One region of the Streptomyces melanosporofaciens genome, then DNA from elsewhere that is predicted to be linked to it. Evidence: predicted binding sites of a transcription regulator. Region 1 holds the regulator's gene; the other holds the start of a gene.
What was found. Region 1 encodes HrcA, which represses chaperone genes, less so after heat shock. Its sites were predicted from a motif close to TTNGCACTCNGNNNNNCNGAGTGCNAA; they were not measured.
Positions count from the first base shown of each region.

Region 2: groES (co-chaperone GroES) is a predicted target of HrcA. The motif match lies at 1,495-1,521, and genes of this name have one in related genera.

Region 1 covers NZ_FNST01000002.1:1,659,795-1,664,765, reverse strand. The annotation lists gene hemW (radical SAM family heme chaperone HemW) at 1-866, shown strand, start outside; gene BLV72_RS10185 (DUF3097 domain-containing protein) at 878-1,699, opposite strand; gene BLV72_RS10180 (MBL fold metallo-hydrolase) at 1,797-2,519, opposite strand; gene hrcA (heat-inducible transcriptional repressor HrcA) at 2,685-3,701, shown strand; gene dnaJ (molecular chaperone DnaJ) at 3,702-4,835, shown strand; gene BLV72_RS10165 (nitronate monooxygenase) at 4,878-4,971, shown strand, end outside.
Region 2 covers NZ_FNST01000002.1:4,065,176-4,070,146, forward strand. The annotation lists gene BLV72_RS20280 (class I SAM-dependent methyltransferase) at 1-195, opposite strand, end outside; gene BLV72_RS20285 (polysaccharide deacetylase family protein) at 273-1,352, shown strand; gene groES (co-chaperone GroES) at 1,671-1,979, shown strand; gene groL (chaperonin GroEL) at 2,071-3,696, shown strand; gene BLV72_RS20300 (SDR family NAD(P)-dependent oxidoreductase) at 4,270-4,971, opposite strand, start outside.

The sequences.
Region 1 (4,971 bases):
CCGAGGGGGTCGAGGTCACGACCGAGGCGAATCCGGAGTCGGTCGATCCGCGCTATCTCGCGGAGCTGCGGGAGGCGGGGTTCAACCGGATCTCCTTCGGGATGCAGAGCGCCCGGCAGCACGTCCTGAAGGTGCTGGACCGTACGCATACCCCCGGGCGGCCGGAGGCGTGCGTGGCCGAGGCCCGGGCGGCCGGGTTCGACCATGTGAACCTGGACCTGATCTACGGGACGCCGGGGGAGAGCGACGCGGACTGGCGGGCCTCCCTGGAGGCGGCGCTCGGGGCGGGGCCCGACCATGTGTCGGCGTATGCGCTGATCGTGGAGGAGGGCACCCAGCTGGCGCGGCGGATCCGGCGCGGCGAGGTCCCGATGACCGACGACGATGTGCACGCGGACCGCTATCTGATCGCCGAGGAGATCCTGTCGGCCGCCGGGTTCGCCTGGTACGAGGTCTCCAACTGGGCCACCTCGCCCGCCGGGCGCTGCCGGCACAACGAGCTGTACTGGCGCGGCGCCGACTGGTGGGGCGCCGGCCCCGGCGCGCACAGCCATGTGGGCGGCGTGCGGTGGTGGAACGTGAAGCACCCCGGGGCGTACGCGCAGGCCCTGGGCGAGGGCAGGTCGCCCGGCGCGGGCCGGGAGCTGCTGACCGCCGAGGAGCGCCGGGTGGAGCGCATCCTGCTGGAGCTGCGGCTGGTCGAGGGCTGCCCGCTGGAGCTGCTGCGCCCGGCCGGGGCGGCGGCCGCGGCCCGGGCGCTGGAGGACGGGCTGCTGGATCCGGGGCCGTACGGACGGGGGCGGGCCGTGCTCACGCTGCGTGGGCGGCTGCTGGCGGACGCGGTGGTGCGCGACCTGGTGGACTGAGACGGGAGCCGTCAGCCCTGCGGGGCCGTCACGAAGTCGATCAACTCCTCCACCCGCCCCAGGAGCTCCGGCCGGAGGTCCTTGTAGGAGTGGACCGAGGACAGGATCCGCTGCCAGGCGGCCCCGGTGTTCTCCGGCCAGCCCAGGGCGCGGCAGACGCCCTTCTTCCAGTCCTGGCCGTGCGGCACCGTCGGCCAGGCCGGGATGCCGACGGAGGACGGCTTCACGGCCTCCCAGATGTCGATATAGGGGTGGCCGAGGACCAGCACATGCTCGCCGGTGACCTGCCCGGCGATACGGGACTCCTTCGAACCCGTCACCAGATGGTCGACGAGGACGCCGAGCCGGGCGTCCGGGCCGGGGGAGAAGCCATCCACGATGGCGGGCAGGTCGTCGACGCCCTCCAGGTACTCCACGACGACGCCCTCGATGCGCAGATCGTCGCCCCAGACCCGCTCCACCAGCTCCGCGTCGTGGCGCCCCTCGACATAGACGCGCCCCGCACGGGCGACCCTCGCGCGCGCTCCCGGAACGGCGATCGACCCCGAGGCCGTGCGCTGGGGCGCGCTGGGGGCCGCCGCGCGCGGGCGTACGAGGGTGACGACACGCCCCTCGAGCAGAAAACCGCGCGGCTCCATGGGGAAGACGCGATGTTTGCCGAAGCGGTCCTCCAGAGTGACCGTGGGGCCCTGGGCGGTCTTCTCGCAGCGGATCACGGCGCCGCAGAAGCCGGTGGTGACCTCCTCCACGACGAGGTCCGGTTCGGCGGGGACCTCAGGGGCGGGCCGCTGCCGCTTCCAGGGCGGGGTCAGGTCCGGGTCGTACTGTCGCATCCGGATGACGATAGCGCGCGACGACCGCCCGCTCCTGTAGTGCGGACAACTAGGTGGACGCCTAGTAGGGCGCCTAGTCGGGCGGCTGGGGAGACGCCTAGAGGGACACGCCGAAGCGGGCCGCCAATTCGTCACGTTGGGCCCGGACGAACCCGGCGCTCACGACCGAGCCGTGCCCCGGGACGTACCGCGCGTCCGGGCCGCCGAGGGCGAGCAGCCGGTCGAGGGCGGCGGGCCAGCGGCCGGGGATCGCGTCCGGTCCGGCCTGCGGCGTGCCGGACTCCTCCACCAGATCGCCGCAGAAGACCACCTCGGGCCGGCCGGGCACCAGAACGGCCAGGTCATGGGCGGTGTGGCCGGGCCCCACATTGGCCAGCAGCACCTGCCGGTCACCCAGGTCCAGGGTGAGCTCCCCGGAGACCAGGTGGTGCGGGCCGACCAGATGGTCCACGGCCTCGGTGGCGGCGTTCCGGTCCACCCCGTGGCGGATCGCGTCCTCGCGCAGCGTCTCCCGCTCCCGGCGCAGCAGCTCGTCCATGCCCGTGGCCCCGTACACCTCGCAGCCCGCGAAGGCGGCCGAGCCCAGGACGTGGTCGAAGTGCGGATGGGTGAGCGCGATCCGGGTGGGGCGGCGGCCGGTCAGCCGGGTGATCAGGGCGCGCAGCTCGGCCCCGGCGCGCAGGGTCGCGCCGGTGTCCACGACGAGGATGTCGGTCCGGCCGACGACCACGCCGACCGTCTCGTCCCACTCCGGCAGCCGACGGCGGGCCACACCGGGCGCGAGCCGCTCCCAGCCTGCCTCTTCCCAACACGTCTCCATACCGCGACGCTAGCTCAACGGGGATGGGGGAGAGTTGCTGCCGACGGCGGCTCTTGCCCATGCCACCGCACCCCGCCGTACACTGGCGGAGGGGTTCTGGCACTCGTGCCCGGTGAGTGCCAGGGCGGACGACCTGATGAGACCGCTGGACTGGAGGTGCGCGGGGTGCTCAGCGAACGCAGACTCGAGGTGCTGCGTGCCATTGTCCAGGACTATGTGGGGACGGAGGAGCCGGTCGGCTCCAAGGCGCTCACCGAGCGGCACCGGCTGGGGGTCTCGCCGGCCACGGTGCGTAACGACATGGCCGCTCTGGAGGACGAGGGGTTCATCGCCCAGCCGCATACGAGCGCCGGGCGGATCCCCACCGACAAGGGCTATCGCCTCTTCGTGGACAAGCTGGCGGGAGTGAAGCCGCTGTCCAGCCCGGAGCGGCGGGCCATTCAGAACTTCCTGGACGGCGCGGTCGACCTCGATGACGTGGTGGGCCGCACGGTCCGGCTGCTGGCGCAGCTGACCCGGCAGGTGGCGGTGGTGCAGTATCCGTCGCTGACCCGCTCGACGGTGCGCCATGTGGAGCTGCTGCCGCTGGCCACGGCCCGGGTGATGCTGGTGCTGATCACGGACACCGGCCGGGTGGAGCAGCGCATGGTGGACTGCCCCAGTCCGATCACCGAGGACTCGCTGGCCGATCTGCGCGCCCGGCTCAACAGCCGGGTCGTGGGTCGGCGTTTCGCGGATGTGCCGCAGTTGGTGCAGGATCTTCCGGAGTCCTTCGAACAGGAGGACCGGGGGACCGTCTCGATCGTGTTGTCGACCTTGCTCGAGACGCTGGTGGAGGAGACCGAGGAGCGGCTGATGATCGGCGGCACCGCGAACCTCACGCGTTTCGTGCATGATTTTCCCCTGACGATCCGGCCCGTCCTGGAGGCACTCGAGGAGCATGTCGTCCTCCTCAAGTTGCTGGGCGAGGCCAAGGACTCGGGTATGACCGTGCGGATCGGGCATGAGAATGCTCACGAGGGGCTCAACGCCACCTCGGTCGTCGCGGTCGGCTACGGTTCCGGCGACGAGGCGGTCGCCAAACTCGGCGTGGTCGGACCGACCCGCATGGACTACCCCGGAACGATGGGAGCGGTACGCGCAGTGGCACGTTACGTCGGACAGATCCTGGCGGAGTCGTAAGTGGCGACGGACTACTACGCAGTCCTGGGCGTGCCGCGTGATGCCTCGCAGGACCAGATCAAGAAGGCATTCCGTCGGCTCGCGCGCGAGCTGCATCCGGATGTGAACCCGGATCCGAAGACCCAGGAGCGGTTCAAGGAGATCAACGCCGCTTACGAGGTCTTGTCGGACCCACAGAAGAAGCAGGTCTACGACCTGGGCGGGGACCCGATGTCCGGGGCCGGCGGCGGTGGCGCCGGAGGCTTCGGCGGAGGCTTCGGCAACTTCTCCGACATCATGGACGCGTTCTTCGGCACCGCCTCGCAGCGCGGTCCGCGCTCCAGGACCCGGCGCGGTCAGGACGCGATGATCCGTCTGGACGTGGAGCTCAGCGAGGCCGCGTTCGGGACCACCAAGGACATCCAGGTCGACACCGCGGTCGTCTGCACCACGTGCAGCGGCGAGGGCGCGGCGCCGGGCACCTCGGCGCAGACCTGTGACATGTGCCGTGGCCGCGGTGAGGTCTCCCAGGTGACGCGGTCCTTCCTGGGCCAGGTCATGACCTCGCGGCCGTGCCCGCAGTGCCAGGGCTTCGGCACCGTGGTGCCGACCCCGTGCCCGGAGTGCGCGGGCGACGGCCGGATCCGCTCGCGGCGCACCCTGACCGTGAAGATCCCCGCCGGTGTGGACAACGGCACCAGGATCCAGCTGGCCGGTGAGGGCGAGGTCGGACCGGGCGGCGGCCCGGCGGGCGACCTGTATGTGGAGATCCACGAGGTCCCGCACCCGGTCTTCCAGCGGCGCGGCGACGATATGCACTGCACGGTGACCATCCCGATGACGGCGGCGTCGCTGGGCACCAAGGTGCCACTGGAGACGCTGGACGGCCTGGAGGAGGTCGACATCCGGCCCGGTACCCAGTCCGGCCAGTCGATCCCGCTGCACCAGCGCGGCGTCACCCATCTGCGGGGCGGCGGCCGTGGCGACCTGATCGTGCATGTCGAGGTGACCACCCCGACCAAGCTCGACCCGGAGCAGGAGGAGCTGCTGCGGCGGCTGTCCAAGCTGCGCGGCGAGGAGCGCCCGGTCGGCGAATTCAAGCCTGGACAGCAAGGGCTGTTCTCGCGGCTGAAGGACGCGTTCAACGGGCGGTGATCCGGTGGTGAGCCCGTGTGGAGGGCATGGCACGATGTGGCCATGTCCTCCGCGCTGACCGATCTTTACCGGTACCCGATCGTGCAGGCGCCGATGGCGGGTGGAGCCTCCTGCCCGCAGCTCGCCGCCACTGTCT
Region 2 (4,971 bases), 2.4 Mb from region 1:
GAATTTGGCCACCGCCCGCTGCCGCAGCGTGGCCTGGGTCAGGGCCGCCGAGACCAGCGCCGGGGGGTGGTCGCGGCGCAGCCGCGTCGCGGTGGCGAGCTCCTTCGCCGGGTCGTAGTCGCGGAGCCCGGAGAGCAGCGCCTGCCCCTCGTCGCCGAGCAGTGAGTCGAAGGCGTCAACGTCCACATGGCCCATTCTCCCCGCTCCCGCGAGCGCATTCGCCCGCGTAGGGCGCGCAGATGCACGCCTCTGGACCGAAGATCACTTATGTGATGATGATCAAGACTGGTTTTCCTCGCTGTCTGGTTCTCGTCGGCGCGGCAGCCGTGCTCACGGCCTGCGGATCCCTCGGCGCCGCCACCGAGCCGTACGCCGGCTCCCGTCACGGCGCTCCCATGCCGCCGGCCTCCCTCGCCTCCCGGCTGGACGACCCGCCGTCGCCCTCGCGGCCGCCGTCCGGACGGGAGCCGGATCCGCGGCCACCGGCGTCGTCCGGTCCGGGGTACGAGGGGCAGGGGTACGAGGGCGAGGCCCAGGGCGGCGCGTTCCCGGATGCGCCACCGGGCTCCGGTGACGCCTCGGCGTCCACTCCGCCCCCGGCCGCGGGGCCGTCCGGCCCGGCCTCCGCGCTGCCGCGCTCGGGCTCGGTGGGCGGCGCCTCCGACGCCTACCGCCGCTGGGGGCTGGACCGGCCCCTGGAGCGGCCTCCGGCCCCGCCCGCCGTCAAGCCCGCGCTCGGGCGGTCGGGGCCGCAGCAGTGGGGGCTGCCGCCGGTCGTGCGGCGAGTGCCGACCGACCAGCGGGTGGTCTTCGTGACGATCGACGACGGGATCGAGAAGGACCCGCGCTTCGTGGAGCAGGCCCGCGAGCTCGGGCTGCCGTTCACCGGGTTCCTGACCGACAACGTGATCGGGGACCACTACGACTACTTCGACGAGCTGCGCCGGCTCGGCAACCCCATGGAGAACCACACCCTCACCCATCCCAGCCTGGCCGGTATGGCCTACGACGACCAGGTGCGGGAGATCTGCGGCCAGCGGGACGTCCTGTGGAACCACTTCGGTCAACAGCCGCGCCTCTTCCGTCCCCCGTTCGGGGAGTACGACGAGACGACGCTGCGGGCGGCGGGCTTCTGCGGCGCGCGGACGGTGGTGCTGTGGCGCGCCGAGATGGAGACCCACGGGCTGGCCTACCGCTCCGGCGACCATCTGCTGCCGGGGGACATCATCCTCGCGCACTTCCGGGGGCCGGAGCAGCTCGAGGGGCAGTCGATGACCGACTGGATCACGGAGCTGGTGCGGGCGATCCAGGCCCAGGGGTTCACGATCGGGCGGCTGGAGGACTATGTGTGACGGCGCCGGGGGGGAGGCTGCTGTGCGGACGGCCTGGGGCTCTGGAGCGAGGTGGGGCCGCGCGGCGTGCTCGCGGCCCCGGAGCGTGGCGGCCGTAAGGCGGTGATGAGGTGGCGAGCGGGGGTCGCCGCCACCACGTCGCTTGGCACTCTAGTTGACTGAGTGCTAACCGCGTCATAATGTCGAGGCTGGCACTCGGGACCGATGAGTGCCAAGGGATACAGCGACGGGCAGGTCCGGCACCCGCGACGACGGATCCACCTGGTCGCCACCTCAGACAGTTGACCCCGTGAGATCTCCGAAGGGGGAGGTCGGATCGTGACGACCACCAGCTCCAAGGTTGCCATCAAGCCGCTCGAGGACCGCATTGTGGTCCAGCCGCTCGACGCCGAGCAGACCACGGCCTCAGGCCTGGTCATTCCGGACACCGCCAAGGAAAAGCCCCAGGAGGGCGTCGTCCTGGCTGTGGGCCCGGGCCGCTTCGAGGACGGCAAGCGCCTTCCGCTCGACGTCTCCGTCGGTGACGTCGTGCTCTACAGCAAGTACGGCGGCACCGAGGTGAAGTACAGCGGCGAGGAGTACCTCGTCCTCTCGGCTCGCGACGTCCTCGCGATCGTCGAGAAGTAATCACCGAAGTTTTGCCTATGAGCCGTGCCCCGGTGCCCGCGTCTGAAACCGGGGTCGGGGCGCGGTTCGTTTGAGAGGACATACGCAACTCATGGCGAAGATCCTGAAGTTCGACGAGGACGCCCGTCGCGCCCTCGAGCGCGGCGTCAACAAGCTTGCGGACACCGTCAAGGTGACGATCGGCCCCCGTGGTCGCAACGTCGTCATCGACAAGAAGTTCGGTGCTCCGACCATCACCAACGACGGTGTCACGATCGCCCGCGAGGTCGAGGTCGAGGACCCGTACGAGAACCTGGGCGCCCAGCTCGTCAAGGAGGTGGCGACCAAGACCAACGACATCGCGGGTGACGGCACCACCACCGCGACCGTGCTGGCCCAGGCGCTGGTCCGCGAGGGCCTGAAGAACGTGGCCGCCGGCGCCTCCCCGGCCGCCCTCAAGAAGGGCATCGACGCGGCGGTCAAGGCCGTCTCGGACGACCTGCTGGCCACCGCCCGCCCGATCGACGAGAAGTCCGACATCGCCGCCGTGGCCGCGCTGTCCGCGCAGGACAAGCAGGTCGGCGAGCTGATCGCCGAGGCGATGGACAAGGTCGGCAAGGACGGTGTCATCACCGTCGAGGAGTCCAACACCTTCGGTCTGGAGCTCGACTTCACCGAGGGCATGGCCTTCGACAAGGGCTACCTCTCGCCGTACATGGTCACCGACCAGGAGCGGATGGAGGCCGTCCTCGAGGACCCGTACATCCTGATCCACCAGGGCAAGATCGCCTCGATCCAGGACCTGCTGCCGCTCCTGGAGAAGATCATCCAGGCCAACGCCAGCAAGCCGCTGCTGATCATCGCCGAGGACGTGGAGGGCGAGGCCCTCTCGACCCTCGTCGTCAACAAGATCCGCGGCACCTTCAACGCCGTCGCGGTGAAGGCCCCGGGCTTCGGTGACCGCCGTAAGGCCATGCTCGGCGACATCGCCACCCTTACGGGCGGCACCGTCATCGCCGAAGAGGTCGGCCTCAAGCTGGACCAGGTCGGTCTGGACGTGCTGGGCACCGCCCGCCGCGTGACCGTCACCAAGGACGACACCACGATCGTCGACGGTGGCGGCAAGAGCGACGAGGTCACCGGCCGCGTCAACCAGATCAAGGCCGAGATCGAGGCCACCGACTCCGACTGGGACCGCGAGAAGCTGCAGGAGCGGCTCGCGAAGCTGGCCGGCGGCGTGTGCGTGATCCGCGTGGGCGCGGCCACCGAGGTCGAGCTCAAGGAGAAGAAGCACCGTCTGGAGGACGCCATCTCCGCGACCCGCGCCGCGGTCGAGGAGGGCATCGTCTCCGGTGGTGGCTCCGCGCTGGTCCACGCCGCGAAGGTGCTGGAGAACAGCCTGGGCCTGGAGGGCGACGAGGCCACCGGTGTCGCGGTGGTCCGCCGCGCCGCGGTCGAGCCGCTGCGCTGGATCGCCGAGAACGCCGGTCTCGAGGGCTACGTCATCACCTCGAAGGTCGCCGAGCTCGAGAAGGGCCACGGCTACAACGCGGCCACCGAGGAGTACGGCGACCTGGTGAAGGCCGGCGTCATCGACCCGGTCAAGGTCACCCGCTCCGCGCTGGAGAACGCGGCGTCGATCGCCTCGCTGCTGCTCACCACCGAGACGCTGGTGGTCGAGAAGCCGGCCGAGGAAGAGGCTGAGGCCGGGGGCCACGGCCACGGTCACGCGCACTGACGCACTTGCGTTTGCACGTCGCTCTGCTGTGCCGAAGGCGCGGCCGCCCTGGGGGCGGCCGCGCCTTCGCTGTTCGCGGCGGTTGCTGGGGTGCGCGGTCGGTTGTGTGGTGGGTGCCGGGGGCGGGGCCTCCGGTGCGGCGCCCTGGACCGCACATTTACGGCGCCGGTGCCCGGGAACGTGAGGCGGGCCGGGGATTGGCGCCACAAATATGCGAAAGCGTCCAGGACACCACCCCTGCGACCCCGCCCCCTCCCGTCTCGTCGGCGTCCGCGCCCCGGTGGCCCCGGGGCCCCTCTCCGTCCCGGGGGCGTGAATGTAGCCCCTCCGGCGTTCAGCCCGTGAATTCAGCCCCTCCGGCGTTTGAGGAGCGGGGTCCGGGGCGGAGCCCCGGCGGGGGGCCAGGGGGCGGAGCCCCCTTGTTTCGGGAAGGGGCGGGGTGGGGGCTTTCCGCCGGAGGCGCCCACAGCCCGCACTCGGTTATTGGGCCTCGGGGCCGGGGCTGCCCGCCGGTGGCCCAGGGCGCCTGTCCGTCTCGTGTGCGGCCCGGGGGCACGGGCAATCCTGTGAGGGCTACGCCTTCGCCGGCGGGCGGCCGACCTTGGAGGAGAGGCTGGAGAGGGCCGAGCGCGGAGCCAACTTGGCCAGGCTCGACATCGCCTTGTAGCGCGGGTCCGGGATGGACAGCGACTTGCCCCGGGCGAAATCCTTCAGGGCCGCCGTGACCAGCCGGTCCGCGTCCAGCCACATCCAGCTCGGGACGCTGTCCTGCTTGATTCCCGCTCGCGCGTGGAACTCCGTACGGACGAACCCCGGGCACAGCGCCATCAGCCGTACGCCCGCGCCCGCCAGGTCCTTCGCCGCGCCCTGGGTGAACTGCACGACCCACGCCTTGCTCGCCCCGTACGTTCCGCGCGGGAAGAAGGCCGCGATCGACGCCACGTTGATCACCCCGCCGCGGCCGCGGCTGCGCATCGTTTCGGCGCCCGCGCTGGTCAGTCGCAGCACCGCCTCGCAGTGCAGCTTCAGCATCCGCAGCTCATCGGTGATCGGCACCTCCAGATAGCGGTCGCGGTTGCCGAAACCGGCGTTGTTGACGAGCAGATCGACCGGGTGGGTGCGGTCCCTGAGCCGTGTTTCGACCGCAGCGATTCCGTCATCCTCGGACAGGTCCGCCACCAGCACATCGGCCTCCACGCCGTGCCGGTCGTGCAGATCCGCCGCCTGCTCCCGCAGCCGCTTCTCGTCGCGTGCGACGAGCACCAGATTGTGCCC